Acetivibrio cellulolyticus CD2: one gene and its partner. The protein of the gene in region 1 interacts with the protein of each later gene in a pairwise test. Links are inferred from orthologs where the notes say so. Each region holds a gene or a part of one and is shown in the gene's direction. Other genes may lie near its edges. The genes, in order: ftsZ and ACECE_RS0225825.

The links.
Region 2: the proteins of ftsZ (region 1) and ACECE_RS0225825 interact in binary tests that used the Bacillus subtilis proteins (3 or more experiments, as listed by UniProt). The link is inferred for Acetivibrio cellulolyticus CD2 from one-to-one orthologs.

The regions. Positions count from the first base shown.
Region 1 is NZ_JH556651.1:78,007-92,991, forward strand. The notes cover bases 11,957-14,809. They hold ftsZ (cell division protein FtsZ), read left to right. Parts: upstream 11,957-12,762; coding sequence 12,763-13,857; downstream 13,858-14,809. Other genes in these bases: ftsA (cell division protein FtsA), read left to right, coding at 11,957-12,478; spoIIGA (sigma-E processing peptidase SpoIIGA), read left to right, coding at 14,215-14,809. Also shown: ACECE_RS0200315 (endo-1,4-beta-xylanase), read left to right, coding at 1-3,338; RNA polymerase sigma factor SigY, read left to right, coding at 3,538-4,071; ACECE_RS0200325 (DUF5345 family protein), read left to right, coding at 4,058-4,378; ACECE_RS0200330 (hypothetical protein), read left to right, coding at 4,378-4,608; ACECE_RS0200335 (PLDc N-terminal domain-containing protein), read left to right, coding at 4,613-4,813; ACECE_RS0200340 (ABC transporter ATP-binding protein), read left to right, coding at 4,813-5,739; ACECE_RS0200345 (ABC transporter permease), read left to right, coding at 5,736-6,494; ACECE_RS0200350 (type 1 glutamine amidotransferase), read right to left, coding at 6,581-7,327; ACECE_RS0200355 (MurT ligase domain-containing protein), read right to left, coding at 7,330-8,733; ACECE_RS0200365 (cell division protein FtsQ/DivIB), read left to right, coding at 9,885-10,760; ACECE_RS0200370 (small basic family protein), read left to right, coding at 10,772-11,137; more of ftsA, read left to right, coding at 11,243-11,956; more of spoIIGA, read left to right, coding at 14,810-14,985. UniProt on the Bacillus subtilis protein: Essential cell division protein that forms a contractile ring structure (Z ring) at the future cell division site. The regulation of the ring assembly controls the timing and the location of cell division.
Region 2 is NZ_JH556659.1:1,310,610-1,325,634, forward strand. Bases 11,854-14,746 are described here. They hold ACECE_RS0225825 (cell division protein SepF), read left to right. Parts: upstream 11,854-13,017; coding sequence 13,018-13,476; downstream 13,477-14,746. Other genes in these bases: ACECE_RS0225815 (HlyD family efflux transporter periplasmic adaptor subunit), read left to right, coding at 11,854-12,260; ACECE_RS0225820 (YggS family pyridoxal phosphate-dependent enzyme), read left to right, coding at 12,260-12,967; ACECE_RS0225830 (YggT family protein), read left to right, coding at 13,489-13,755; ACECE_RS0225835 (YlmH family RNA-binding protein), read left to right, coding at 13,825-14,616; ACECE_RS0225840 (DivIVA domain-containing protein), read left to right, coding at 14,630-14,746. Outside these bases: ACECE_RS0225760 (response regulator), read left to right, coding at 1-347; ACECE_RS0225765 (chemotaxis protein CheA), read left to right, coding at 434-2,560; ACECE_RS0225770 (chemotaxis protein CheW), read left to right, coding at 2,672-3,166; ACECE_RS0225775 (CheR family methyltransferase), read left to right, coding at 3,219-4,037; ACECE_RS0225780 (protein-glutamate methylesterase/protein-glutamine glutaminase), read left to right, coding at 4,043-5,083; ACECE_RS0225785 (MerR family transcriptional regulator), read right to left, coding at 5,173-5,757; ACECE_RS0225790 (RluA family pseudouridine synthase), read right to left, coding at 5,946-6,959; ACECE_RS0225795 (class I SAM-dependent methyltransferase), read left to right, coding at 7,106-7,924; ACECE_RS0225800 (hypothetical protein), read left to right, coding at 7,896-8,204; ACECE_RS0225805 (hypothetical protein), read left to right, coding at 8,255-9,385; ACECE_RS0225810 (methionine gamma-lyase family protein), read left to right, coding at 9,645-10,931; more of ACECE_RS0225815, read left to right, coding at 10,992-11,853; more of ACECE_RS0225840, read left to right, coding at 14,747-15,025. UniProt on the Bacillus subtilis protein: Cell division protein that is part of the divisome complex and is recruited early to the Z-ring. Probably stimulates Z-ring formation, perhaps through the cross-linking of FtsZ protofilaments. Its function overlaps with FtsA.

The DNA.
Region 1 (14,985 bases):
AGGATAGCGGAGAAGCCCAGACTTTTAGACTTACTTCTTATAGCAGGGATGACTCAAGCGATAACGCTTATGATGGAAAATTCTATAAGACAGTAGCAGAAAATCTTAGTGTCCCAAGCGGGGAATGGACAAGATTAGAAGGGTTTTATACCTACACATATACAGGTACACCTATGGCGCTGACTTTCTATGTGGAATCGCCTAAACTTGGTTTTGATTTTTATGTAGATGATGTCGTTATAGCAGGAAAAGTAAAGTCAAATGATGCTTCTCCAATAATATGTGATGCAGGATTTGAAGGAACCTTTGACGGATGGGCTGCTCAGGGTACAGGTAAAGATGCAACTCTTTCGATTAATGAATCTACAGCACATGACGGTATTAATAGTCTTCTGGTTACTGGAAGGGCAGATACATGGCAGGGAGCAAGATTTGATCTGAAGGGTAAAGTTACAAAAGGTCAGGTAATTGATATGTCCATGTGGGTTTACCAGACAACAAAAGAAACACAGCAAATTAGGGTGTCAGTTTGCTCTGATTCAGATGGAGATCCTGTTTATACCACATTAGCTGTGGATAATGCTGTACCTGTTGGTACATGGGTAGAGCTTAAAGGAACGTATACTGTAAATTATACAGGAGATGTTGAGCAGCTATTCATCTATGTTGAGTCAGGTAATGCAACAATGGATATCGGCATTGATGATGTACTGATAACTGGTTCGCCTGTTGATGATAAAGGTATTGAAACAGATATTCCTTCATTGAAGGATGTTTTTGCAGATTATTTCCCAATTGGGGTTGCTGTACCATCTTCAGCATTTGATAATAAACTCCAGTCAGATCTTATTAAAAAGCATTTTAACAGTATTACAGCAGAAAATGATATGAAACCTGTTTCAATGCAGCCAATAGAAGGTAGCTTTAGCCTTGATAAAGGAGATCGATTTGTTGAGTTTACACAGGAAAACGGGATGCGCCTGAGAGGCCATACTTTGTGCTGGCATCAGGCAGTGCCAAATTGGATATTTGTTGATGACAAAGGTGAAACTGTAACAAGAGATGTTCTTTTGGAGAGATTGAAGACACATATTGAAACATTAATTAAGCATTATGGTGATAAGGTTGAAGTTTGGGATGTTGTAAATGAAGCTATCGGAGATAGTCAGCCCTATGGACTTAGAGACTCAAAATGGAGACAGATTATAGGTGATGATTATTTAGAAAAGGCGTTTGAATATGCGTATGGAGCGCTTGTTGATGCTGGGCTTGAAGGTAAAGTAAAGCTTTACTACAATGATTACAACAATGAAGAGAATCCTCTTAAGAGGGAAGCAATTCTTGAACTTGTGAAAGAATTAAAGGAAAAAACTAAGATAGATGGAGTAGGCTACCAATGTCATATTGGTATAGATTTTGGTTCTGTTGAAGGTATAAGGGAAACACTTAAAGGTTACCTTGATTTAGGACTTGAAGTTGAAATTACAGAATTGGATATGACAGTATATAAGAGCTTTACTGAGGCTGATGCACCTATAACTGAAGAGCAGTTAATCAGACAGGCGTACAAATTTAAAGATCTTGCAGAAATGTTAAAAGAACTTGATTCACAGTACCCTGATAAAATCAAAGGTGTGACTTTCTGGGGTTTAAAAGATGATATGACATGGCTGAACTATTTTGTAGATGGCGGAAGAATAGATGCACCGTTACTTTTTAACAAGGAAGGTAAAGCTAAATATGCATACTGGGGATTTGTAGATGCTAGCAAACTTCCTGTATTTGTAAATCATGCTATGACGTTTAAAGGAACTCCTTCTGTTGACGGAGTGGAAGAGAATGTATGGAATATAGCAAAGGGTATTGATATTAAGGACTTAAACGGACAGGTAAGAGGAAACTGTAAAACTCTCTGGGATGATAAGGGGTTATATGCTTATTTAAAGGTGAAAGGTACTCCTTCAAAAGCTGAGTTCTTTGTTGATGAAGACAATAGTAAGGATGAAAGAAATGAAGCAGAAGATAAATCCTTCAGTATTACAAGTTCTGGTGAAATTACAGGCACAACTAATGCGGTTGTGAAGCAGGAAGACGGATATTATATGTTCGAAATTTACATGCCTTTCACAAATGCTCCATCAGATAAAGTTGGCTTTGATGTAAGGTTAAACTTTGGTGAGGGCGAAAAAGTTGAGCTTGTGAGCTGGAACGATATAAAGAATACTCAGGACAGTGATACTTCTGGTTATGGAGTATTAAGCATGGTGAATCCGGAATATACTGAAGCTATTAAAGGAACACCAGCAGTTGACGGTGAAATTGACAGTGCCTGGGCTAGTGCAAATAAGATTTCTACAGATATTGTTACACAGGGAACAGCACCTGCCAAAGCTAGTGTCAAGACTATGTGGGACGAAAATTATCTGTATGTTTTGGCAGAAGTAGCAGATACATCATTAAGCGATGTAAGCGAGAACCCATGGGAACAGGATTCAATTGAGTTCTTCGTTGATGAAAACAATGGCAGGACTTCAGAATACGAATCCGATGATGCTCAATACAGGGTTAACTTCAACAACAAACAATCCTTTGGAGGCAATTGTGTTCAAGATGACTTTATTACAGTGACAAAGGCTGTTTATGATGGAGATGCTGTAAGTGGATATCTTGTAGAAGCTGCAATTCCATTTAACACAATTAGCGGAAATTCCGGATATATTATGGGGTTTGATCTGCAGGTAAATGACGATTCAAATGCTGATGGAATAAGAGAGGGAATGTCAAACTGGAGTGATGCAACAGGAGTTGGCTATAAGAATACTGAAGCATTTGGTCTCTTGAAGCTTGTTGATAGCAGTAATACAAATACTGTATCAGGATATATCAAGTCCGACTTTATTTATCAGCAAGAAAAGGCTGGAGAGATAGAGTCTGGTTTTGTAGTTGAAATAGTTGGAACAGGTTTGAAAGCTGAATCAGTTAATGGATATTTTGAAATATCGGGTGTGCCTGAAAATGCAGAAGGATATACGTTGAAGATTACAAAGCAAAACTATTTGGCAAGAGAAATTAAAGGTGTTGTTGTTACAGGCAATACTAGTATTTCAACTCAAAGTTCACCAGTTATGATGTGGGTTGGAGATGTTGAAATTAATGGAGTTCAAGATAATTCTATAAATATGGCTGACATAATGTTTGTTTGCAAATCATACAATACAGTAAAAGGTAGCGATAAATATAGAGCTGGTAGCGATTTAAACAAAGATGGTGCTGTCAATATGGAAGATATAGTTATCGTAGGAAAACACTTTAATAAAACTTCTGCAAGTTACAAATAATATGCAGATAAACAGCTAATTATATTTTCAGCATTTTAAGCTTAAAGAAAGGGTACCCTGGATTTTAACACAGGGTACTCTTTTTTAGTTTGGTAAGAAAGTTAGTTTTTTATAGTGAACTTTTTGCCGATATAAAACGTATTATCAATATAAAATAAATAAAGATTGTTTTATAAAACAGAATAATGAGGTAGGGCAAATGGACGAACAACTTTTAAAAAAGGTACGAAAAGGAGACCAGAATGCTTTAGCTGAGTTGTTATATGACAACTACGAAATTGTGTATAAGTACCTGTATAAGTTTACATTTGACAAATCACTTTCTGAAGATCTGGTTCAGGAAACGATGGTTAGGGCTATTGTAAAGATAGAATTTTATGATGAAAAGAAGTCAAAGTTTTCCACGTGGCTTATAACTATTGCACAGAATATATATGTTGACTATCTAAGGAAGAAAAAAGTTGAGAACAGGTACATGGACCAAAGTGAAAAGGTACTGGAGGAAAAAATCGAAATAGGCATTTATAGTGATGATGATTCCATAAACCGTATTCTGGACGCTTTGGCAAGGCTGGATGATATTACACGGCTGCCACTATTGCTAAAGCACTACTATGGATTTTCCTATGAGGAAATTGCAAATAAAATGTCTATACCTCTAGGAACTGTGAAATCAAGAATTCACAATGGGTTAAAAGTTCTGAGAAAGGAGTTGGGATATGATGGGGAATGAGGATGAAAAAATCATTCAGGAAATGAAAGACACATTGAATTATGTAGATGACAATCTACCTGTAAACAAGCCTGGAATAGGGAATTTTAAATTATTGGTTTCGCAGGTTGAAGAAAAGAAAAGGTATTGGAAGAATATTGAGCTATTAGTGTTTTTGATTGTTGCTGTTACTGTATTGAGCGTTTCATCAGGCATATTATTTTTAAATATCACGTTATTTATGTCTTTACAGGCAGCAGCATTTGTAACTATTCCAATAAGCGTTTTAGTATGGTTTAAACACCATTTTGGAAGGGTGAATAATTAATGGAAATTTTAAATGCTTTAAATACGAAAATATATGGAATGCCGGTGTATTCTTATATTTTGGTGGCAGCAATACTACTGACGCAGGCAACATGGCTTTTTATTGATGCCAGAAAGAGAAATGCGAAGCATTGGTTCTGGGGAATTATTGGTCTTATACGTTTTCCTGAGCCCTTAATATTCTATTTGTTTTTTGTAAGAAAAATTCATAAAAGAACGAAAGGAGAATAGTTTTATGACTGAATTTAAAGAAGCGCTACCATTTATTATTCCGTTTTTGCTAATAAACTGGACACTTATAATTGTAGCAATGGTAGATCTGGTGAAGAGAAAAAAGGTGAGGTTTGGTAACAAATGGATATGGGGAGCAATCATACTTTTTATCAATATGCTTGGGCCGATAATTTACCTTTTGGCCAGAGGAGATGATGAATAATGCTTGCAGTTGAGACCAATAAACTTACTAAAAGATTCAATAGCTTTAGTGCAGTTGACGGGCTTGACCTAAGAGTGCCGGAAGGATCGATATATGGTTTCTTAGGTCCTAACGGAGCAGGAAAGACGACAACTATAAAAATGCTGCTTGGTCTATCAAAGCCAACATCCGGTGATATAAAGCTCTATGGTAGGGATGTTACCTTCGGAAGTCTTAAAAACCGTATGGATATTGGCTTCCTTCCAGATGTACCTTCGTTTTATGATTGGATGAAGCCGAAAGAATTTTTGTATTTTTGCGGAAATCTTTTCTCTATCGATAAAAAAGTGTTGAATGATAGGGTTGATAATTTAATTGAACTGGTTGGGCTTGAAGAAGTGAATAAAAAGATAAAGGGTTTTTCAAGAGGTATGAAGCAAAGGTTAGGAATTGCCCAGGCGCTTATAAATGATCCAAAGGTAATATTCCTTGATGAGCCCACGTCTGCTTTAGATCCTATAGGCAGAAAGGATGTAATGGACATAATTGGAAAATTGGCAGGAAGGGTTACGGTCTTTTTTTCCACGCATATCCTCTCTGACGTTGAGAGGATATGTGATAGGGTTGTAATACTGGACAAAGGAAAAATGCTTATTGAAGACACTATACCAAACTTACGGCAAAAATATTCGAGGCAGGGAATTGAGATTGAAGCAGATGAGTCGGAGAACTTTAACGAATTTTTATCTTTGCTTTCAAAGCAAAAATGGGTAGATAGTACGGAAATACCTGAAAGAGGAAAAGTTAAAGTTTTGGTAAATAACCTTAGCGATGCGCAAATAAATATGACTGCATTATTGACAGAGAAAAAGGTTAGGCTAAAGAAATTTATGATCCTCGAGCCTTCACTTGAGGATATATTCTTAAAGGTGGTGAGCAAATCGTGACAGGTTTTACGTTCTTTATAAAAGAATTAAAGGAAATAATTAAAACACAGAAGATATTTATAATTCCTTCAATTTTTTTGTTAGTTGCTTTTTCAAGTCCCTTAAGTGCAAAATATATTAACGAGATACTTAAGATGGCGGGAGGTAATATTAATATAGTGCTTCCTGAACCCAAATTTACAGATTCATATGCCCAGTTTTTCAAAAATTTTAATTCTATGTGTCTTTTTGTTATGGTACTATCCTTTATGGGCGTGATTGTTGATGAAAGAGTTAGAGGATCTATGATCCTTGTGCTTACAAAACGGGTATCGAGAACTCAGTTTATTGTCAGCAAGTTTACTGCAGCTGTAACTTTTTATACTTTATCGTTTATAGTATCTGTAGGAGCTTGCGTATATTACACATACCTGCTTTTTCCGACTTTTTATCACGAAAATTTATGGGTTAGCTTTCTAATATTTTGGCTTTACGGTGTATTTATTATATCAATTACTGTTTTTGCAAGCACTATAACCAAAACACATATGATGGCTGGAGTAATAGGTATTATAGGTCTATTAGCTATCCCACTGATTGCATTTATTCCAAAGATAGGAAAGTATACGCCCGGAAAACTAAGCGAACTTAGTACAAATATCCTGTTAGGAGTAAATCAGGCAAGTGAGGCATTGATACCTTTTATCGTAACAGCAGCTTTGGTTATTGTGCTTATAATTCTAAGTGTCGTAACTTTTAAAAGGCAGGAAATATAAATACTTATATCCATAACATGATTTTGCCCAGGGTTTGCCGCACTAATTGCTCATGCAACCTGGGCCTTTTTGGGTAAAATAAGGCACTATCCTACTATTCTTTGAATCATGGTGTTGTGAGCAAGTTCCTCAAATTCATCATTTAGCTTCTGTAGAGATACAAAATCCTTGTATTTTTGTTTCAAAGCAAGTGAAATCAGGTGATCTGTAAATATCGGATTTTTAGGGAGCAAGCTTCCGTGTGAATATGAGCAAAACACATTTTTATAGGTTGCTCCTTCAAAACCGTCCTCACCATTATTTCCATTACCTTTTACAATTCTCCCGAGGGGTTTGACATCTGGACCGAGATAAGTTCTTCCTGAATGGTTTTCAAACCCTACAATTTTGCCATCGTAGTTCTCTGACTTAAGAAATTCGCACTCAAAGCAAAAGTTACCTATCATTCTTTCTTTACCGCCAATAGTCCACAGGTCAAGTGCTTTTAAGAACTCAATTTCTTTTCCGTCCCAGGTTTTGTAGTAGTTGCCAAGTAATTGATACCCTCCGCAAATAGCAAGGAATATCTTGTTATTTTGTATGGCGTTTTTAATTTCATTTCCCTTTTGATTTAGCACATCATCCTGGATTATTTCCTGTTCATAGTCCTGACCGCCGCCAAGAAATACAATATCAAAGTTTTCGGCATTAAACTCGTCACCCATACTGATATCAGATATAGTAACGTTAATTCCTCTCCATTGTGCGCGTCTCTTTAAGGCGATGATATTTCCCCTGTCTCCGTAGAGATTTAATAAATCAGGGTATAGGTGACATATATTTAGCTCATACATAACTATTTCCAAAACTCCTTTAATCCATATTTTTTCTTGAGAAGTTTTCTCATATCAAGCATGGCTGTATAAGTTGGGAGAATATAAAAGCTATGCCCGTTTTTAGTATTCGAAAGTCCTTTTTCAAGGAGCTCTTCATAGTCTTTTACTATTTGAATTTTGTTGCTGTAAATACCGGCATATTTGAGCCTGACAGCCATATCTTCGGCTCTTATTCCGGATACATAAAAGTTGTCAATTATCTTTTGAGCCTCTTCAAGCTTTTCAAAATCAACGTCCCACAGCCAGGAAATATCTGTTCCGTCTGCAAGTTTATCATTTATAAGAAACGCAATCTGCATATTTTTCTCTTCGGTTAAAAGAAAACTCAAAACCTGATTAAATCCTGTCGGGTTTTTAACCAATATAATCTTTATGGTTTTACCGTTAGTTGTAATAGTCTCCATTCTGCCAAAGCCGCATTCAAAGTTTTCCAGAGCTTCGACGAGGTTACCGGCAGGTAAACCCAATACAGTTCCGCAGGCGGCAGCTGCCAGTGCATTATATATGTTATAAAGTCCAGGAAGGTTGATTTTAGCCTGCAAAATTTCGTTCTTATCCGTACTTTTGTCAGAGACTACTGAGAATAATACATTTGAATAGGAACTGTTGAGTTCATCAACTTTAACACAGGTTATCTGGGTATCAGGATGGCGGTAACCGCACGAACTGCACGCAAAGCTGCCAAGGTGCCCGTATACATGACTTTCATAGTCATATCTGGTCTTGCAGTAAATGCAGAACATAGCATCAGAGTTAACCAGTTTTTCTTTAGCCTCATACGCTTCGCTTGCGAACCCGTAATAAGTTACTTCCTTATCAGTATCCTTTCCTAAAGAAGCACATAAAGAATCATCTGCATTTAAAATAAGCTTTGTCTTACTTGACTTTTGAATTCCCGATCTTACATTATTTAATGTAGAATATAATTCACCATATCGGTCCAACTGGTCTCTAAAAAAGTTTGTAACCACAAGAACGTCAGGATCTACATAGTTGGCAACGACATTGAAAGCTGCTTCATCGACTTCTATAAGGGCTATAGGTGCCTTTCCCCTGCCTTTGAGATTAACGGAGTCAATAAAAGTGGTAACAATTCCACCAAAGAGATTCGCTCCTGACTTGTTTGTAATATAATCCTTGCCATTTACTTTAAGAATTTCACCGATTATCCTGGTAGTTGTTGTCTTACCATTTGTTCCTGTGACCATTATAATTTTAAAATCTTTAGAAATAACCTTAATTACATCTGGATAGAGCTTTCTGGCGATTTTACCTGGAAGCGTTGTACCTCCGCTTTTAAATATTCTAAGGATAAAAATCAGTATTTTTGTTATTAGTATTGTAAAAGTAAGTCTTAGATTCATGACAGCCCCTGATTCTAAGGAATAGCTGAAAACAAAGCTAAAGTTATAACTTCAGTATTCCTGTGATTTAATATTTTTACATTATAACATAAAGGGTTATATTATGTACAAATATTTTATAGGAAAGTATTTCCTAAAAAAAATAATTGATACGTTATTTTTTAAGTGATAGAATGTTGTAGATAAAACACAATGTGCCAATAAGTTTTCACACTCAGGTGGGTGTGAAATAGGACCAAGACCCATAGACTTGCATTTGAAGGCAATAAGGAAGATGGGAGTCAAGGTGCACGACGCTCTTCATGGTTTTATATACTGTGAGGCGGAAAAACTTAAAGGTGCAGATATACAGCTTGATTTTCCAAGTGTAGGGGCTACTGAGAATATAATGTTAGCTGCTGTGTTTGCTGAAGGAGATACAATTATTCGGCATGCAGCGAGGGAGCCGGAGATTGTAGATCTCCAAAAGTTTCTTAACAGTATGGGCGTTGATGTGACAGGTGCAGGTACTAGCATTATCAGGATAAGAGGAAGCAGCAAAAGGTTAAACAACGTTGAGCATAATGTAATTGCTGACAGAATAGTTGCTGGTACATATTTAGTCGCCGCTGGGATTACCGGTGGAGATATTACTCTTAAGAATGTTTCGGCAGAACATATAATACCTGTTATTAGTTACTTAAGAGAATGTGGCTGCCGAATTAACACAAAAAAAACTACAATGCATATTTCGGGTCCAACAAGACCCAGGTCAATTGATATAATAAGAACTTTGCCTTATCCGGGATTTCCAACGGATATGCAATCACAGTTCATTTCATTGCTTTCTATAGCACGTGGAACAAGTATTTTTGTTGAGACGATTTTTGAAAACAGATATAAGCATGTTGAAGAACTTATGAGAATGGGAGCGAATATAAAACTTGAAGGACGTCTTGCGGTGATAAAAGGTGTAAAGGAACTTACAGGAGCAACAGTAACTGCAAGAGACTTAAGAGGAGGAGCTGCTCTGGTATTGGCCGGCCTTGTAGCTGAAGGCACGACAGTTATCAGTGGCATCAAGCATATTGACAGAGGATATGAGAATATTGAAGATAAACTGTCCAAAGTCGGAGCCTTAATTTTGAGAGAAGAATAAAGGGGTTAGTGCTTTGAAAGAAAAATATATTGATGGTGAGAGCGGTTCACAAAAGGAAATAAGAGGGAAGTACAAAAGAAAAACTAAAAAAAAGCGAAAAAGAGCATTAAAGTTCGTAAGATTTCTTCTGCTAACTGTTTTAAGTGCTGCAACTTTAGTGCTCCTTGCGCTGTCTCCTTTATTTAATATTAAATGGATTGAAGTTTCTGGCAATAATCATTATAATGATAATGAAATAACTGAAGTATCCAATTTAATAATGGGAAATAACTGGTTTAGGACAAATGGGCTTGATTTTAAAAGTATAGTACTGTTTAGGTCAATCCAATCGGAGAAAAGTATAGAGCAAAATCGTCCTTATATAAAGAAGGTTTTTGTTAAATTGGGTTTTCCTAATGGAGTTAATATAAATGTTACAGAGAGAGAGCCTATTGCTATTATCCCATATTCGGATTCAAACTTGCTTATCGATGCAGAAGGGTATATACTGGACTCGAAAAAAGATGTTTCGAAGTACAGATTACTCCGTATACAGGGGTTAGACCTTGATAATTGTGAATTGGGACAAGCTGTAAATGCGGAAGATAAAAAGAAATTCAACAAATTCAAGATGGTTATTGAAGAGATTAAAAAGGTTGACAATGACAAAGTATATGATAGCAGCAAAGCAATTTTGAAACATGTGAATTATATTGATGTTTCCGATTTGGACAACATATGTATTTCACTGGACTCAAGGGTTAAGGTCAACCTTGGGAATTATAAAGAGGTTGGAAGCTACAGGTTGAGTTTTCTAAGAGAAGTTTTCTTCAATAAACTTCAAGAAACGGATAAAGGGTATCTGGATTTTACAACAGGCAATAGACCTAATTTTATTCCAGATAAATAGGAGGACATATTATGTTACCTTTGCTTGGTTTGATTATTGGTATAGTTTTAGGGATTTTTATCCCATATGACATCCCCGCAGCATATTCGAATTATGTAGCTATTGCAATACTGGCAGCGTTGGATTCAGTATTTGGAGGCGTATTAGCAACACTTCAAAAAAAGTTCAATTTGAGTGTATTTCTTACCGGCTTTTTCGGAAATGCTATATTAGCTGCGATATTGGCTTACATAGGTGATAAACTTGGAATACAGTTATATCTTGCTGCGGTATTTGCTTTTGGAAATAGATTATTCTTGAATTTTGCAATTATTCGTAGAATACTATTGAATAAACTTTCAAAAAAAGATAATATAATAAATAATACTGAAAGTTAAGTAAAAAATTATCTTTATTGTGAGTTAATTTAAATGAAAATTTTACTGGTGATATAAAGCTGTACCCTGCGGGTTCATGTTTTTAATTACGGGAGGTTCACATAAGTGGGAAATATAATTGGTTGCGTCGATATAGGATCTTCAAAAATATGCACATTGATTGCCAGAGCCAGCAAAACTGGTGAGATGGAAGTTTTGGGAAAGGCTATGGAGCCATGTAATGGCGTAAAGAAAGGTATAATTGTTGATATAGAAAGTACAGCAGTTTCGATTAGGAATTGTATTGAAAGAGCTCAGGCACTTGCAAATATGGAAATCGATTCTGCATATGTGAATATAATGGGAATGCACGCCAGTATCATACATAATAGGAGCAGCGTGAATATTTCCAGTGAAGACAAGGAAATTTCCTTAGATGACGTTGAGAACGTTTTACAAAGTGCGGAGAAGGTAAAGTTGCCTGAAGACCGTCAGGTTATAGATGTTATACCGATACAGTATATCGTAGACGGTTATGATGAAATAGTCGACCCTGTAGGCATGTCAGGTGTTAAGCTGGAAGTCGAGGCAGATGTAATTGCAGGAAAGATTACTTTTGTTCAGAATATATTAAAGAGTATGGAAAAGGCTGGCTTAAGAGTAAACGGTTTTGTTGTGGAAGCTTTGGCTTCTGCAGAAATTGTGCTTACTCCGGAAGAAAAAGAGATGGGAGTTATACTTATTGACATTGGCGGCAGTATTACCAATGTATCTGTTATCAAGAATAAGCGTTTGGTCTTTTATGATGCAATTCCTGTCGGTGGAGACCATATTTCCAATGATATTTCCATAGGGCTGAGAATTCCTCATCAGGAGGCGGAAAAGCTTAAGCGGGAATATGAGCTTGCTCTTACATCTTTGATTAAGAATGACCATGAGATTACTGTAAATGAGATAAATGAGAATAGAAAGATAAACATAAAGGTTTCAGAAGTAATTGAAATAATCGAAGCAAGAGTGCATGAGATTTTTTCAATTTGCAGGGAACAACTTAAAGAGGCTAATGTTTTGGAAGGCTTTGGCAAGGGCATTGTCTTGTCGGGCGGAGGTATTTCCTATATTGATGGAAATATGCAGCTTGCGTATGAAGTGTTTGATTTGCCTGTTAGAGTGGCATCATATAATGTTTCAAATGTAACAAAGCCTGAATTTTTAATATCGGTTGGGACTGCAAAATATATTGTAAATAGGTTTGGTGCAAGCAATACAGGTTGTGAAGTCAAAAAGCAAAAAAAGAATAAGGGAAAAAATACTGGTGGATTCTTTAGAAAATTAGCAAATCTTTTTAATGGTTTGTTTTAACATTTTAGTTCTTTTTTTCGTTGTACAATGGTATGGACTTAGTTTATAATTGACGTATAAATCTTTAGCCTGCAAGTTTTGCTAAAGGTTTTAAACTTATTAAAAACATCCTTGCACAAATCCAAATATTAATATATTATTAAATATTGAGAGAATAGGATTGACAAATGTAAATATAACTGTAACTGATGAAAATTACTATAAATGTTATACAGGATATTTCGGGAACAGATTTTGTCTATTAGTGTTGTGTTATTACAAAAGAATAAGGAGGGGGACTTACATTGTTGGAATTTGATATTGATCTTGAACAATTTGCCCAGATAAGGGTTATAGGTGTTGGCGGTGGCGGTAACAATGCTGTAAATAGAATGATAACTGCAGGACTTCGTGGGGTTGAATTTGTAGCTGTAAATACTGATAAACAGGCTTTATTTTTGTCAAAGGCAAATACTAAAATCCAGATAGGGGACAAGCTTACAAAAGGTCTTGGAGCAGGTGCAAACCCTGAAATTGGAGAAAAAGCTGCAAATGAAAGCAAGGATGAAATAGCACAGTCTATAAAGGGTGCTGATATGGTTTTCGTTACTGCCGGTATGGGTGGCGGAACAGGAACAGGAGCAGCTCCTGTAGTTGCTTCGGTAGCAAAGGAAATGGGAATACTTACAGTTGGCGTTGTAACTAAGCCGTTTATGTTTGAAGGAAGAAAAAGAATGCAGCATGCGGAGAGAGGCGTTGAGACTCTCAAAGGAGTAGTTGATACATTAGTTACAATACCAAACGACAGGCTACTTCAGGTTGCAGAAAAGAAGACTTCTATAGTGGATGCCTTCAGAATTGCAGATGACATATTAAGACAGGGTGTACAGGGTATATCCGACCTGATTGCAGTACCAGGACTTGTAAATCTTGACTTTGCAGATGTTAAGACTATTATGCTGGATACTGGTTTGGCACATATGGGTATTGGAAGAGCATCAGGGGAAAATAGAGCGGAAGAGGCTGCAAAACAGGCTATCCTAAGTCCTTTGCTTGAAACTTCAATTGAAGGTGCTCGCGGGGTTCTTTTAAATATTACTGGTGGACCTGACCTTGGACTTTTTGAAGTTAATACTGCTGCAGAACTTGTGCAAAAATCAGCAGATCCTGATGCAAATATTATCTTTGGTGCGGTTATTGACGAGAATTTGAAGGATGAACTTTTAATTACCGTTATAGCGACCGGATTTGACAAGGTTCCGGTTTTAAGAAAAACTGAAAAAGTTGTTGAGAAAGTTGCTGTGACAAGTACTAGAACTACAGAGAAAATTCCAGAGCCTCAGCCTGTTTCAGATGAACTGGAAATTCCAACTTTCCTTAGAAGGAATAGATTTAAATAAGTGTTGTGTATAATACCTAAATAGGTTTTATTACAAAGGCCCTAGAGCATATTTGATATGCTTTAGGGCTTTTTCCATTTAGCCTCTTTAAGTGAAATGAAAGAGTGAAAAACTGAGGGACTCGCTGCCCCGAGGTTTTTATTTTTTAACGTTAAAAAGCACTAGATTTTTGTCATACGAAAAATTTTTCTGCAGTGAGGTTTTGACAAATTATATGTTAATTAATTTGTATAATTAATAATAAAAATACATGCTTATGCATATAAGTTAATAAGGTATGCAATTAGTTGAGGTTTTATGTTACTTGAAGCAGGTTAACAAAGGGTAAGCCATTTCTTACTTACAGGGGGGAAAAGAGTGGAGATATTTCTTGATGTACTTTTACTTGAAAACATAGTAATGAACTATTTGATTCTTCTAATGACTGCTAAATTTTCTAAAAATAAAATATCCCATTTGAGGCTATTTCTAGGTGCCACAGTTGGAGCTCTTTATGTTGCAATCCTGGTTGTTTTTCCAAGCTTGAAGGGGTATTATACTACAATTGCTAAAATTGCTCTATCATTTGCAATTGTTGCAATTGCCTTTTCATTCGAACGGTTTGGTGCATTTTTCAAGACGCTGGCGATTTTTTATATATCTACATTCATTTTTGCAGGAGCAGGTTTTGCCTTCCTCTATTTTAACCAGAGCGGAGGTTTTGTGAGAAATGGGTTTTTCTATGTTTACTGGAATTCGAAGTGGACTGTGATGCTTTTAGGAATTGCTACAGCGGGAATCATAGTTAAAATATTCTGGGATATCATACAGGGCAGATTGGTGAGGGATAGGCTGCTTATACCTCTAAAAGTTGCATTTGAGAATGGAGCAATAGACCTGTCTGCATTAGTGGATACCGGTAATGCTTTGTATGATCCGCTGACGCATGTGCCTGTAGTTGTAGTTGAATTTAATGCAATAAAAAGTATTTTGCCTCAAGAGATACAGAATATCTTTGAAGAGTCAAAAGAGAATGACCTGGTATGTGTAACTAGGATTGTCTCGGATTCCAGCTGGTTTTCAAGGTTCAGGCTTATTCCATTTACATCACTTGGAAAAGATAACGGTATGTTGATAGGCTTTAAACCA
Region 2 (15,025 bases), on another replicon or contig:
GAGTTCTTGTTGCTGATGATGCAACATTTATGAGAACTTCCTTGAGAATGATGCTCGAGAGGAATGGCTTTGAAGTGGTAGGTGAGGCAGAAAATGGTTTGGTTGCCGTGAATAAATATAAGGAGATAAATCCAGATATTGTAACTATGGATATAACAATGCCTATTTGTGATGGAATAAAAGCTGTGCAAATGATAAAGGAATTTGATCCCAATGCAAAAATAGTTATGATCTCCTCAATGGGTCAGGAATGTTTTGTTAAAGAAGCTATTATATCAGGAGCTAAGGGTTTTATAGTTAAGCCATTTAAGGAAGAATATGTTGTTGAAACCCTGTCAAAGCTCTAAAAGTTTAATTATATTTATAGTCAAAATAACCCTCTTTTTTATGAAAGACCGCAATTTAAATACTAATATAACTGAGGTGATATGAATTGGCAGATAATATGGACCGTGAGCCAATGCTGGAAATGTTTATTTTTGAAACATATCAGTTGATTGATCAACTAGAACAGTTGCTTCTAAACTGTGAGAAGGAAAGTGGCTTTGAAGATTCGATTAATGAAATTTTCAGAATTATGCATACGATCAAGGGTTCAGCAGCAATGATGTTATTTGACAATATCTCAACTCTGGCTCACTCTATGGAAGACTTGTTCTTTTACCTGCGCGAAGAGCATCCAAAGAATGTTGAATCATCTAAAGTAATAGATACAGTATTTGAATGCGTTGATTTCATAAAGGGTGAAACTTCAAAGATTGAAAATGGTTTTGTGTCCGATGGAAATTCGGATGCGCTAAAATCAAAAGTTACTGAATATCTTGAATATCTAAAGGAATCGAATCCTTCCGCAAACAATTCCAGATATGGATCTCAGAAAAGTAAAAAGGATACAGAGACTTTAGATAAGAAATATTATGTCGCTTCAAGTAAAAGTTCAAAAAGTCCTATGAATAATAAGTATGAGGCTGTTTTTTTCTTTGAAGACGGATGTGAGATGGAAAACATAAGGGCTTTTTCGGTTATACATGATTTGGAGGAAATAGCGGAAGTTATCAGTTATGTTCCGGATGATGTAATGGAAAGTAATGAAAGTGTCCAGGTGATAAGAAATGAAGGGTTTAAAATCGTTTTTAAGACTGATTTAGGGATTGATGCTATTAAACAGCGACTTTATCAGACAGTCCTTTTAAAGGAATTACAGGTGTTTCTGACAGATGATTCTTTAGATGGTTTTGAAATCGAAAACAATAAAGATGATTATATTGATCAGGAAAGGGTAACTTCGAGTTCCCAAAAGCTGAAAAACATATTGCTTGAAGATATTAGCGAGATTCAATCACCCGAAGACGATAAAAAGCTGGAAAAAAGCCTTAATGAAAAAGAGAATGCAAAATCAACCGGAAAGCAAAGTGTAATAAGTGTAAATATTGGCAAGTTGGACTTGCTTATGGATCTGGTTGGTGAGTTAGTTATATCTGAAGCAATGGTTACACAAAATCCAGATTTAGCTGGGCTGGAGTTGAACAACTTTAGCAAGGCGGCAAGACAGCTTAATAAAATAACCACTGAGCTTCAGGATATAGTCATGTCAATACGTATGGTGCCTTTGTCAATGACTTTTCAAAAAATGAACAGAATTGTAAGAGATATGAGCAAAAAGCTTGATAAATCGGTTGAGCTTGAAATAATCGGAGAGGAAACAGAAGTTGATAAGAATATAATAGAACGATTAACTGATCCTTTAATACATTTAATAAGAAATTCAATAGACCATGGAATTGAAAAGGCGGACCAGAGGATCCAGAAAGGTAAGTCACCTACAGGTAAATTGGTTTTAGAAGCCAAAAATGCAGGTGGAGAAGTTTTGATAATTGTTAAAGATGACGGAAAGGGTTTGGATAAAGAGAAAATTCTGCAAAGAGCAAGAACAAATGGTCTTATATTTAAGCCTGAATCGGAACTATCTGATAAAGAAATATATTCCTTCATCTTCCTACCGGGTTTTTCAACAAAAGAAAACGTTACAGAGTTTTCGGGCCGTGGAGTTGGAATGGATATAGTTACAAAAAATATTGAAACGGTAGGAGGAACAGTAAATATAAACAGCGCTCCAGATGAAGGCACAACATTTTCCATAAAGTTTCCGCTGACACTTGCAATTATAGATGGGATGATAATAGAAGTAGGATGCAATAAGTATACTATTCCTATGGTATCAATATTAGAGTCTTTCAGAGTCGCTAATGAGGCAGTAATTGAAGATGAACAGGGAAATGAAATGATAATGGTAAGAGGCGAATGCTACCCAGTTCTTAGGCTACATAGACATTATCATATTGATACTTCAGTGAAAGAATTTACAGAGGGAATAATGATTATGGTAGAAAATGGGGATAAAAGAATTTGTATTTTTTCGGATGCACTTTTAGGAGAACAGCAGGTTGTTGTGAAAGCACTGCCTAAATACATCAAAAAGGTAAAAGGTATAGCAGGTTGTACTCTTTTAGGTGATGGGGACATAAGTCTGATATTTGACATGGATGAACTTATCGGTTAACAGCACAAAAACATTCTTTAAATTTAGTTTTAGAGTTTTTCATCTACGACATTATACATTTTAGGGTAAAGTTTAATTCTGATAATAAACAAAAAATGGAGGTTTGAGGAAATGGCGGATGTATTGGATGAACTGCATGAAATTGTAGAAGATACGCAAAAAGGTAGATTCTTGACCTTTGTAATAGGAAAAGAAGTTTATGGAATTGAGATAAAATATGTTACTGAAATAATTAATATTCAGAAGATAACGGAGGTACCTGAACTTCCCGACTACATCAAAGGTATTATCAACCTTAGAGGAAAGATAATTCCAGTACTTGATGTCAGGGTGAGGTTCAAGAAGGAACCAAAAGAATATAATGACAGAACATGTATTATAGTTGTTGACATAGCTGATATTTCGGTAGGACTTATTGTTGATAGCGTTGCAGAGGTGACGACGATAACAGAAAATGACATTGTACCTCCACCTGATGCAAATACGGGTTTTAACAACAAGTATATTAAAGGTATAGGAAAAATCGGCGATGAAGTAAAGCTTTTGCTAGATTGCAGCAAACTTCTCAGCGATGAGGATTGTGAGAGCTTAATAAAGATTTCTTAAATGTTTGCAAAGGATTTCATGATTCTAAAATAAATTATAAATGGTGAGAACTATGCTAACTATTACGGATAAAGAGTTTATACAGCTTTCTGAGTATATTAAGGCAAATTATGGTATTAACCTTAGTGATAAAAAAAAGGCTCTTGTTGTCGGAAGACTCCAAAATATCTTAATGGAAAAAAGTTTTGAAAGTTTTTCGCAGTATATAGAATATGTAATGAAAGATAAAACAGGTGAAGCAGTTAAAACACTTATAAGTAAGATTACAACAAATCACACTTACTTTATGAGGGAATCTGAACACTTCCAATATTTCAAAAACGTTGCGCTAAAATACTGGTACGAAAAGCTAAAGAACTCAAAGGACTTAAGAATATGGAGTGCAGGTTGTTCGTCCGGTGAAGAACCTTATACTCTTGCTATGATTATTGCAGACTTTTTTGGTAATGAGAAATCACTTTGGGATACAAAAATACTGGCAACAGATATATCATCAAGAGTATTGAGTGAGGCACAAAATGGTGTTTATTCTAATGAAAGTTTGGAAGCTGTGCCTAAAATATGGAGGAATCAATATTTTCAAAGGTTTGATAATCAGAACAGTATTGTTGTTGACAGCATTAAGAACGAGGTTATTTTTAGAACATTTAACCTTATGAATACAACCCTTCCATTCAAGAAAAAGTTTCATGTAATATTTTGCAGGAATGTAATGATTTATTTTGATTCTGAAACTAAAAGAGAGTTAATAAACAGGTTCTATGAACAGACTGAATATGGAGGTTATCTCTTTATTGGTCACTCTGAATCACTAAACCGTGAAGAAACAAAATTTAAATATATAATGCCTGCAGTATATAGAAAGGAATAGTTAACATGGAGCTTAAAAAAACAAATATTAAAAGGAAAATTAAAGTTTTAATAGTTGACGACTCCATTCTTTTTAGGGAAACGCTGGCAAAAGGAATCGGTCAGGATGCTGCAATTGAAGTCGTTGGAACTGCAGCTGACCCATACAGTGCAAGAGATAAAATAATAGAATATGAGCCAGACGTTATGACTCTTGATGTTGAGATGCCTAAGATGAGTGGAATTGAGTTTTTAAGGCGTTTAATGCCTCAATACCCTATTCCTGTTGTGGTTGTAAGTGCTGTAAGTGATAATGTATTTAATGCTTTAAATGCAGGTGCTGTTGACTTTGTAACAAAACCTAATGTGAGTAGCCAGATGAGTATGCAATCTTTTATAAACGAGCTCATTATAAAAGTAAAAATTGCTTCAACCGCCAAAGTTGGGCGCTGGAAGTTTGAAGCTCCGATAAACAGAGAGTTAACACGAAGTGATAGGCAGCAAACTGATAAGATACTTGCCATAGGTGCTTCAACTGGTGGAACAGAAGCAATATACAGTGTTTTAAAGTCCATGCCCAAAGATATTCCGGGAACGGTTATAGTACAACATATGCCACCGGTTTTTACCAGGATGTATTCGGAAAGACTTAATAATTCATGCTTAATGGAAGTAAAGGAAGCGGAAACCGGAGATAGGGTTTTACCTGGAAGAGTCCTTATTGCACCGGGTGACTTTCAGATGAGACTTAAAAAGGTAGGAAATATTTATATGGTTGAGTGCTTTAAAGGTGAAAAGGTAAATGGTCACTGTCCTTCAGTAGATGTTTTGTTTGAATCCGTTGCAAGGGTCGCAGGGAGAAATGCTGTAGGAGTAATACTTACAGGCATGGGAGGCGATGGCGCAAAAGGACTGCTAGCTATGAGAAAAAGTGGTGCGCGGACGATAGGACAGGATGAACAAAGCTGCGTTGTATATGGAATGCCTCGTGTGGCGTATGAAATAGGCGCAGTTGAAAAGCAGGTTACATTGGATTCAGTTTCAAATACGATATTTTCAATGCTTTAAGGAATAACCGAAATATTACTTTGAATTTTTCAGCATTCCTAAGCATATCACAGGGATTATTTTGTTCCGCTGCGATATGCTTAACTTTTTTAAATTGTTTTTTTCTTCGACAATACTCTAGAAAGGCGGCTGAAGAAACCTCCTTTGTTTCTTTCACGCCATAATCCCAAAGAACGGTCTACATTTTCAAAGTGCTTGTCCAGTTTACTTTCAATTTTTCTTATATTGTTTTCCATGCAAGCTCCGAGTTCAAGCTTTGTTTTAGTAAGCTCCCTGTTTATCTGATCCCTGGCATCAGCCACTTCATTAGAAAAGCTTAGAGTAAGGCGTTCACCAAATTCATTGAAAAAATTTTTAATATCTATAATGTTTTCACTCGATTCAACAGGAGTCATAGAGGTGAACCCGTTTTCTGATACAACAGGTGGAGGCTCATTTATGACGCTTTCGCACTCAAGTATTTTTTTAATTGCCTTAATTTCAAGACCATCATCCCGCATAGTCTTTATCTGAAACATTACATTGGCATATTCGGGTGTGTAATAACGCCTGCCTCTGCTATCCTTTGGGATGTTCATATTGAACTCCTTTTCATAATACCTTAAAGCGTGGTCGGTTATTCCAAGACGCTCACTTAATTCAGTAATGGTATACCTGTCTTTAAGAATTTCCACTTAAGACTCCCTCCAGTTTATTAATTGTAATGATGAAATAAACATCGAAACAATATTCCATCTACTCCTTAATTAAAAGCTTCAGACATGTTTAAATATACTTATCACGGCGCTTATGTAGCCTTGTATAAGTTGGAAAGCAAATACTATGATAGCACTATTATGAAATAGTGTAAATAACTTGATGATTATTTACGCAATATTTCCAGAGAGTTATTTATATCCTTTGGAATGGGCGCAACAAGTTGAAGATTTTTTTTAGTTAGGGGATGAATAAATTCCACTTTGTAGGAATGAAGTGCTTGTCTTTCAATAATATTAAGCTCTGGATGGAATTCTAAGTTTTGGGTAATAGAGTTCTCATTACTGGAAATGCTGTTTCCTATTTCATAATATATATCATCACCATCCGTACGACTCATGAGTTCTGGGGTTTGGGAAATATCTAAAAATGGGTATAGGGTATCGCCTATAAGTGGATGACCAATAGCCTGGCAATGTACTCTTATCTGATGAGTCCTTCCTGTCTCCAGACGGAATTTTAATAGTGAGGTATTGTTAAGAACTTCCAGCGTTTCGAAATGAGTTACAGATCTATCTCCTGACAGAGATACATGCCTTAACATAATACTACCCTCTTTGCGTTCTATGGGCAGATCAATGGTACCCCTTGTATTCTTAAGAATTCCGTAAACGATTCCGATATATTCCTTAACAAACGTTTTTGTATTCATTTGGCGTATTAGTGACTCCTGAGAAAAAGAGTTTTTGGCAAATATAATAATGCCTGAAGTATTCCTGTCAAGCCTTATTACAGGACGGATTTTTTTGGCTACACCACTTTTTTGAAGGTGGTATGCTACAGCGTTAGCAAGAGTACCATCAGGGTGGGAACAGGTGGGGTGAACGACAATATCGGGAGCTTTGTTTATAACAATAAGACAATCGTCCTCATAGATAATATCTATGGGGAGGTCTTGCGGAACTAAACCTTCCAGCTCTTCATCATATTCAATTTCGACTTCGATAACGTCGCCGCTTTTAACAACAGCGTTGACAAATACAGGTTGTTTGTTGCATAGTATCTTGCTTTGGTATTTGAGCTTTTTTATCAATCGTTCGGAAATATCCAGCTTGCTTTTTAATATGTATTTTACAGCTTTGCCGTTGTCATTATTATCAGCGGTATATTTTATAATCAAGTTTAATCACCCCGTTAATAATATTATAGCATTGTGCATTATTCAAGTCCTAATTAGGCAAATTGATTTTTATATAGTATTTGCTTATAATGCAATGTATTAGTATAATGAAATAAGAAAATTCATGTATTGGATGGTGTATTTTTTTGAATCATAACTCAGACGAAGATAAAAAAGGGATATATTTGTATCCTGACAGGAATGAGTCGATTACATTAAATCTTATTCGAGAGAGTGAACCTTATCATAATTACTGGGATAAAAGTGAAGGTAAAATACTTGATATCGCAATAAAAAGAATTAAGCAATTAGGGTTGGATGGCACTATGCTTGATGCTGGATGTGGTATGGGACGATTGACTTTAAAGTTTGGTAAATACTTCAGAGAAATACATGCTTGCGAGCCAGATACAGAACGTTATAGCGTTTTTTGCAAAAATATAAACAAGTGGGATATGTCTCATAAGGTAAAGCCATATTTGGGTGGCGCTGAAAAATTGGAATTTAGCGAATACTTTGACATAATTATTTGTAGTCATGTTATTCAGCATATTCAGGAAGATATTGCGGAGAAAATGATGGCCTCATTTGGAAGAATGCTAAAGGAAAATGGCTTATTGTTTATTACAACAACGCATTCTCTTGAAGATAGGGTAGTATTTTGTGAAAGTTATATGAGTCAGAGTGGAGAGCGTATTGAGACAGAAATTAGTCAGGAAAGATTTAATAACTTAAATAATGAGGCGGGAATACTGCCTATCAAGTTTTTTGCATGTGATAATATTAAAGAGCTTATTGAGAAGCATGGTTTTGATATGATTGACTTTAGAGTATATCACAATAGCACAAGTAGCAAACTTTTAGACAGTATTTTTGGTATAGATTCTTTGATAAATTTAAATAGTGGTTTGAGGAAGCGCTACGGGAGGGATTTGTTTGTCTGGGCAAGAAAAACAACAAAATGACATACTAAATAAAGAATTGATTGATGCACAAATAATCTTTCTGCAAAGTGCAAATATTAACTTCAGACTCACAGATAAAGAAAAAATCGAGAATAAGCTGAAAAAGTTTTTTTGCGATCCCACATGGAAAAACGAAAGTAATTATAGTAACTGTTTTGAAGATTACAAAAATATACTTTTTAAAAATAACTTGAACCCACATAACTTGATAAAACTTAGATTAGGGTGTTTTAAATTTTCTATTGAGTATTTTCAAGCTAACAAAAAAATGAAAAAGTAAATAAAAAAGAGGATAAGAGTTTTCAAAATATAAACGAAGTATATAAAAGAGTGTATGAAGTAGAGATTTTTGCCTTTATTTATCCCGATTTAGATATTATTAACCTGCTTTATAGTATTCCAATTAAAAAGATATCAATAGATGAGTTTATATTTGTTCGAAAGGTAATCCAGTTTGATAAAAAGCCAATAACTTTAATAAATAAAGATTTTTTTAAAGAAGAAAATAAAGAAGAAAAGTATACTTTTTCTGATTTTTCTGAAATATCTAAAAAAATTTATATAATATTTATGGAAATATCAGAGTATAAAAAGTTCGGAAATAAATACATAATGTCAAATCGCGCTAAGTCAAAGTTTGCTTTAGAAAAAGAAGAGTATTACAAGCAGGCCTTTGAAGAGATAAAAAAATTTAGTTTGATGATGATAGAGGTTAGAGACTTAGAGGGAATTGATAAATGTGATTTGCATTCAGAAGATTTCATGAAAAAGTTCTCTAGGAAAATATACGGATTGATGGTTTGTGATGAGGGGTGGCGTTTTGTGCCTTTGCAATGTTCATCAAGTGCTCTTGAGAAGTGTTTTTGTTCAAGAGATTATTTTTGTGTTTTTGCATCTAATGTAGGAGTGTTGGAGATAAATTTAATAGAATCTGATAATTATAAAAAGTATAATGCTTCACAGAAGAAGATTGGAGAAGTATTTAACGATAAGGATACGATAAAATTATTAGAACCAGCAAATTATGCAGGTTTGAATAGTGGAGCATTGCTTGCAATGGAGAGAGCGACAATGTTGCATGTAATTATTGGAGCAAACATGACAAAAGATTATTGCAAAGCAAAATTGGGTGATAGGAAGATAATCTGTAACAGAAGAAAGATGATTGAAGCAATTGATTTGGTTATGAATATAAATATAAGCGAGATGTCTACCTTAACTGATATGATAATGGACAAGCTTGGAATATACAAATATGTTGAAAGGGTAAAGGAAAGATTAGATCTGGAAGAAGATGATAATATGATAATTTATCAGAAAAGTATTAATAGTTTTATGAAATTACTGACTCTTGTTGGCTTGATTATTGCTTTTTTTAGCTTGGTTGTTTCTTTACTTAGTGCGGATATGATAAGAGACAAATTGATTGAATGTTTGAGCTATATTACATCAAGTAAATAGTATTCAACAAAGTATGGCAATAAAATCAAAGGTAGAATTTGTATTAAGAAAAGTCAAAATAGCCCATAAATGATTGGACGAACTAAGACAAAATTCAATAGAACATTGAAATGGAGGATTTGTTAAGTTCGTGGCGAATTATAAATACAGTTTAGTCATAAGCTTTTATTTTTGCTTTAAATGGATATTGAAATATAAAAAAATATGTTAATATAAAATACAGTTTTGTGAAAAGTAAACTGAAATGTGAGGAAAAATAATGATATCTAGGATTGCAGATTATTTAGCAAGTGAGTTTAATATATGTGATAAAGTGCTTGAAATTACAAAGGATGCTGAGAAGATAATTTCACTTGAGTTTCAAAAGATTGACCGGGTGAAGGAATATAACCAGTTAAAAGTAATAAGGGCAATGCAGGTAAATAATTTAAGTGACACTCATTTTCCGGGTACGACGGGATATGGTTATGATGATAAGGGCAGAGATGTTTTAGATGACGTATACAGAGATGTGTTTAAGGCTGAAGATGCGCTTGTGAGACATCAGATAGTGTCTGGAACTCATGCTCTTGCTCTGTGCCTGTCTGGAATTCTAAGGCCGGGTGATGAACTCCTTTGTGCAACAGGTAAGCCTTATGATACGTTAGAAGAGGTTATAGGCATAAGAGGAGAAGGCGGAGGATCACTTAAAGAATTTGGAGTTACATATTCACAGGTTGAGCTTTTGGAAAACGGTAAGCCTGATTTGGAGGCAATTGGGAAGAGCATAAATGATAGAACCAGAATGGTACTTGTTCAAAGATCAAGAGGCTATGCATGGAGACAGTCACTCTTGATTGAGGATATTGAAAGGACTATAAAGTTTATAAAAGGCATTAAAAATGATATAGTTGTAATGGTTGATAACTGTTACGGAGAGTTTGTTGAGGAACGCGAACCCATAGAAGCAGGTGCTGATCTGGCTGCGGGATCACTCATAAAAAACCCCGGGGGCGGACTTGCTCAAACCGGAGGTTATATAGTTGGAAGGAAAGATTGTGTAAGTAAAGCAGCATACAGGCTTACTACACCTGGTCTTGGGAAAAAGGTAGGTTCATCTTTAGGGCACAACAGGTTAATGTTTCAAGGACTTTTCATGGCACCTCATGTTGTAGGCGAAAGTTTGAAAGGGGCAGTGCTTTGTTCTGCGGTTATGAAAAGCCTTGGTTTCGAAACCAGTCCAGGTATAAGTGATGTTCGCGGCGATATTATCCAAGCGGTGAAGTTTAATAATCCGGACAGCCTTATAGCATTCTGTCAAGGTATTCAGAAAGGTTCTCCTGTAGATTCGTATGTTACTCCAGAACCGTGGGACATGCCCGGATATGATAGTCCTGTCATAATGGCGGCAGGTGCATTTATTCAGGGATCTTCTATCGAACTCAGTGCCGATGCACCAATAAAGCCTCCATACATTGCATATATGCAGGGAGGTCTTGTGTACGAGCATGTTAAGCTTGGTATTATGATAGCCATTCAGAAGATGCTTGATAAAAAGCTGATTTGAGGAAATTGCTAAGCAGAAGTCGTGAAATAGATAACCAACTATAAGATAGGAGGGAGCAATATGGCTGAAATTGAGAAGTCTGTCACTACAAGAAGGATAAAGCTTGGAAGTATTTTGATAGTATTGTTTTTGCTGTTATATATCCCTTCTGTGATATTTTGGGTTTATGGTAAGAATGTAAGTACTGATATTGTAAGAATGGGTGAAATTGAGGACTCTGTAAGTATAGATGCTGTTATAGTCAGGGATGAGGTTGTTTTGAATTCACCTGTAGGAGGAAAATGTATCAAGGAAATAAACGAGGGTGAAAAGGTAAAGTCTAATGCAAGGATAGCTACGGTGCTTAACGGTTCTTCAGAAAAGCTTCTCCAAGAATTAAAGCAGCTGGATTTGAGAATAATAGATGCACAGGAGAAAAGAAATGAGAATTTGGAACTTTTCTCAGACGACTTAGAGAAGATTGAAAATGAAATTGAGGAAAAACTGAAGCAGGTAATCTTGCTTGGCAATACTAATGAATTATCGGAAATTGAAGGAATAAAAAAGGAAGTTGATGAATTAATTCAAAAGAAGGCTGCGATTGCAGGGGGATTAAGCTCACCAGATGCACATATAAAATCACTTCTGGATGAAAAAAAATCTTTGCAGCAAAGAATAAGTGCGAATACAAAGGACATTACTACATCCACGTCGGGTGTGGTTTCCTATATGGTTGATGGCTATGAAGGTATACTAACTCCTGACAAGATAAGTGATTATACATTAGATGATATTGACAATATTGAAGTAAAAGGAACCCAAAAGGATATTGAAGAATTGGGTGTGGAAGCAAACAAACCCTTTGCAAAGCTCATAACAGGCATCGAATACTATCTGGTAATGCCTGTCGATACCAAAAAGGCAAATGGATTTAAGGTGGACAATGTTATAAACATAAGACTAAACGAATTTGATAAGGTCATTAAGGGAGATGTCTTTTTTAGGTCTAATAATCTTAATGGAAAGAGCATACTTGCAGTGAAGGTAAGCAATGCACTTAGTGAAACTGCCGCTTTAAGAAAGGTAAACATTGATTTGATAAAGAGTCAATACAGCGGCTTTAAGGTACCTTTGCGAAGCCTGACTAATGTAGACCTTGACAAAAAGATTGCAGAGCTTTGCTTGGTAAAGGCAAACCACGCAAGGTTTGTAAAAGTGAAAATTGTCGGTAAAAACGAAGAATTTGCAATAGTCGAAAATGCGGATTTGGCAGGAGAGTACAGTGTTAGCTTGTATTCTAGTTATATAGTTAATCCGGTTAATATTGAGGAAGGGCAGACAATAAACTGATGAACGAGGATTTTGAATATATAAAAAAGAACCTGGACATTATCAGGGGAAAAGTTGAAAGAGCTGCAATTAAGAGCGGAAGAAAGCTGGAGGATATCACAATAATTGGAGTATCCAAAACAGTTGAACCTGAAAAGATTATTAGGGCAATTGATGAGGGAATAACTGAATTAGGTGAAAATAGGGTTCAGGAATTGACAGAAAAGTACGATATTATTAATAGGAGTTGTAATTGGCATTTAATTGGACATCTGCAAACAAATAAGGTAAAATATGTTGTGGATAAAGTAAAAATGATCCATTCAGTTGATAGATATGATCTTGCTCTTGAAATTCATAACAGGGCTAAAAAGATTGGAAAAGTAGTCGATATATTGGTGCAAGTCAATATTTCCGGTGAGAAATCAAAATTTGGAGTTTCTCCTGATGGCGCTTTAGAACTAATCAAACAGATAGTTACGCTGGAAAACGTAAGGGTTAGAGGGTTTATGACAATGGCCCCTTTTGCATCAAATCCTGAAAAAGTAAGAAATGTTTTTTCGGGTTTGAGAAAATTGTCTATTGACATTGAAAAGGAAAATATTAATAATATAGTTATAGATTATCTTTCCATGGGTATGAGTAATGATTATGAAATTGCAATTGAAGAAGGTGCGAATTTAGTGAGGATAGGTACTGCATTGTTTGGACAAAGGCAGTATCTTTAGATATGTTTTATAAAAGTATTTTACAAAAGATAAACAGGAGGTAATTTAGTATGTCAAAATTATTTAACAAGGTTCTCAATTTTGTTGGTTGGGAGACTGAAGAAGACGAAGAAGAGTTAATTGAAAAAGAAGAGGAACTTAAGGAAGAGACTGAAAAGCCACAATTTATTCAGACAATAAACAAAAGGCCTTCTCCAGGAAAGGTTGTGAACATTCATTCTTCAACACAGTTTAAAGTTGTTGTTGTGCAGCCGGAAAATTTTAATGATGCACAAGACATCTGTGATCATTTGAAGAATAAGAAGCCTATAGTTATCAACCTTGAAGGACTTGAAAAGGATCTTGCTCAAAGAATTATAGATTTCTTAAGTGGAGCTGTTTATTCTCTCGATGGAGCAATTCAAAAAGTTTCTAATGAGATATTTATTATTGCTCCGTATAATGTTGACATTATGGGAGATTTTAAAGGAGAGATAGCAAATAAGACAGCTTTCCCATGGGCAAAATAATGGAGGATTTAGATGTATACTCTTATAAAAGCACTTGATACATTACTTTATGTAATAGAAATGGCATTAGTTATACGTGCTGTTTTATCGTGGATTCCAAACTTATCAAGAGAGAATCCGTTTGTTAATCTTTTGAATCAGGTTACCGAACCGGTTTTGAATCCAATTAGATCGTTGATTGAAAAGTCTTCTTTTGGTAGGAATTCAATGATAGATTTATCACCTTTGATTGCTTTTTTGATTATCGAAGTGTTAAGAAGGATATTGTGGGGTCTATAGCATACATAAGTTAAGTATTAACTTATCTAGGTAGTGCATTCTATTACAATAGATATTGGACGTTTGAATATGAATAGGGAAGAAATACTAAAAAGGATTTCAAAAAGTGAAGATAAACTGGTTGTAGCAAAAGTACTTGACAAGTTATTGTTATCTGAAAAGACTAACAAATTGGCGATTACGGATTTTTTGGACCCACACCTTCAAAGTGTTGTGTCAAAGTGTTTGGAATCTAATAATGTCGGTAATTATTTGTTTTATGGAGGCTATGATGGGGCAGAGAGGGCTGTAGTGGCTTTCTGCCCCAGTAATATGCCATTGATTCAGGAGCCGGAGTTAGCCGGCCTTTTTAAAGTTCTGAAGATAAGTTTAATGCATAGAGAAAATATGACTCACAGAGATTACCTTGGTTCTTTGATGGGATTGGGAATTAAAAGGGAGAAAATTGGTGATATTCTTGTTAAGGACGAACACTCTCTGGTAGTTGCACTAAATGATATTGCAGATTTCATCAGGCACAACTTGGATAAAGTAGGCAATGTAAAAGTTGAAGTTGAATATTTGGATGTAGAAAGCCTTAATACTTATGAGCAAAAAGTTAAGGAGATCCGAACGACAGTAGCATCCCTGCGGCTTGATTCTGTTGCAAGTGCAGGATTTGGAATGTCGAGAAGTAAAATTGCCGACTTTATAAAAGCAGAGAAGGTCAATCTAAACTGGGAAACCACTCCAAGCTTGACTAAATTGGTTAAAGAGGGAGATTTGATTTCTATCAGAGGGAAAGGCAGAGTTGTACTGCAAGAAATAGGTAAGACCACTAGAAAAGACAGAATAAGTGTATGCTTAAAGAAATTTATATAAAGAGGTGTTTGGAATGAATTATACTCCTAATGATTTACAAAACCTTACTTTTAAAAAGAGTGCAGTTGGCGGGTATAAGGAAGATATGGTCAATGAAGTGCTGGATAAAATTATTGAGGACTATACCGGCTATATACACGAAAACAGGGAACTTAAGGATAAGTTGGAGGCCTTGAATCAGGCTATTCAGCACTATAAAAGTATCGAAGAATCCCTGCAGAACACTTTGATAGTTGCGCAGCAAACCAGCGAAGATATTAAAAAGAACGGATACCAGAAAGCTGAAAATATAGTTAAAGAAGCGGAAATTAAGGCACTTAAAATAATTAGCGATGCAAACCAGGAAGTTGTAAAGATAAAGTATGAATATGAAGATACAAAAAAGAAGCTGCATATTTATAAGAGTAAG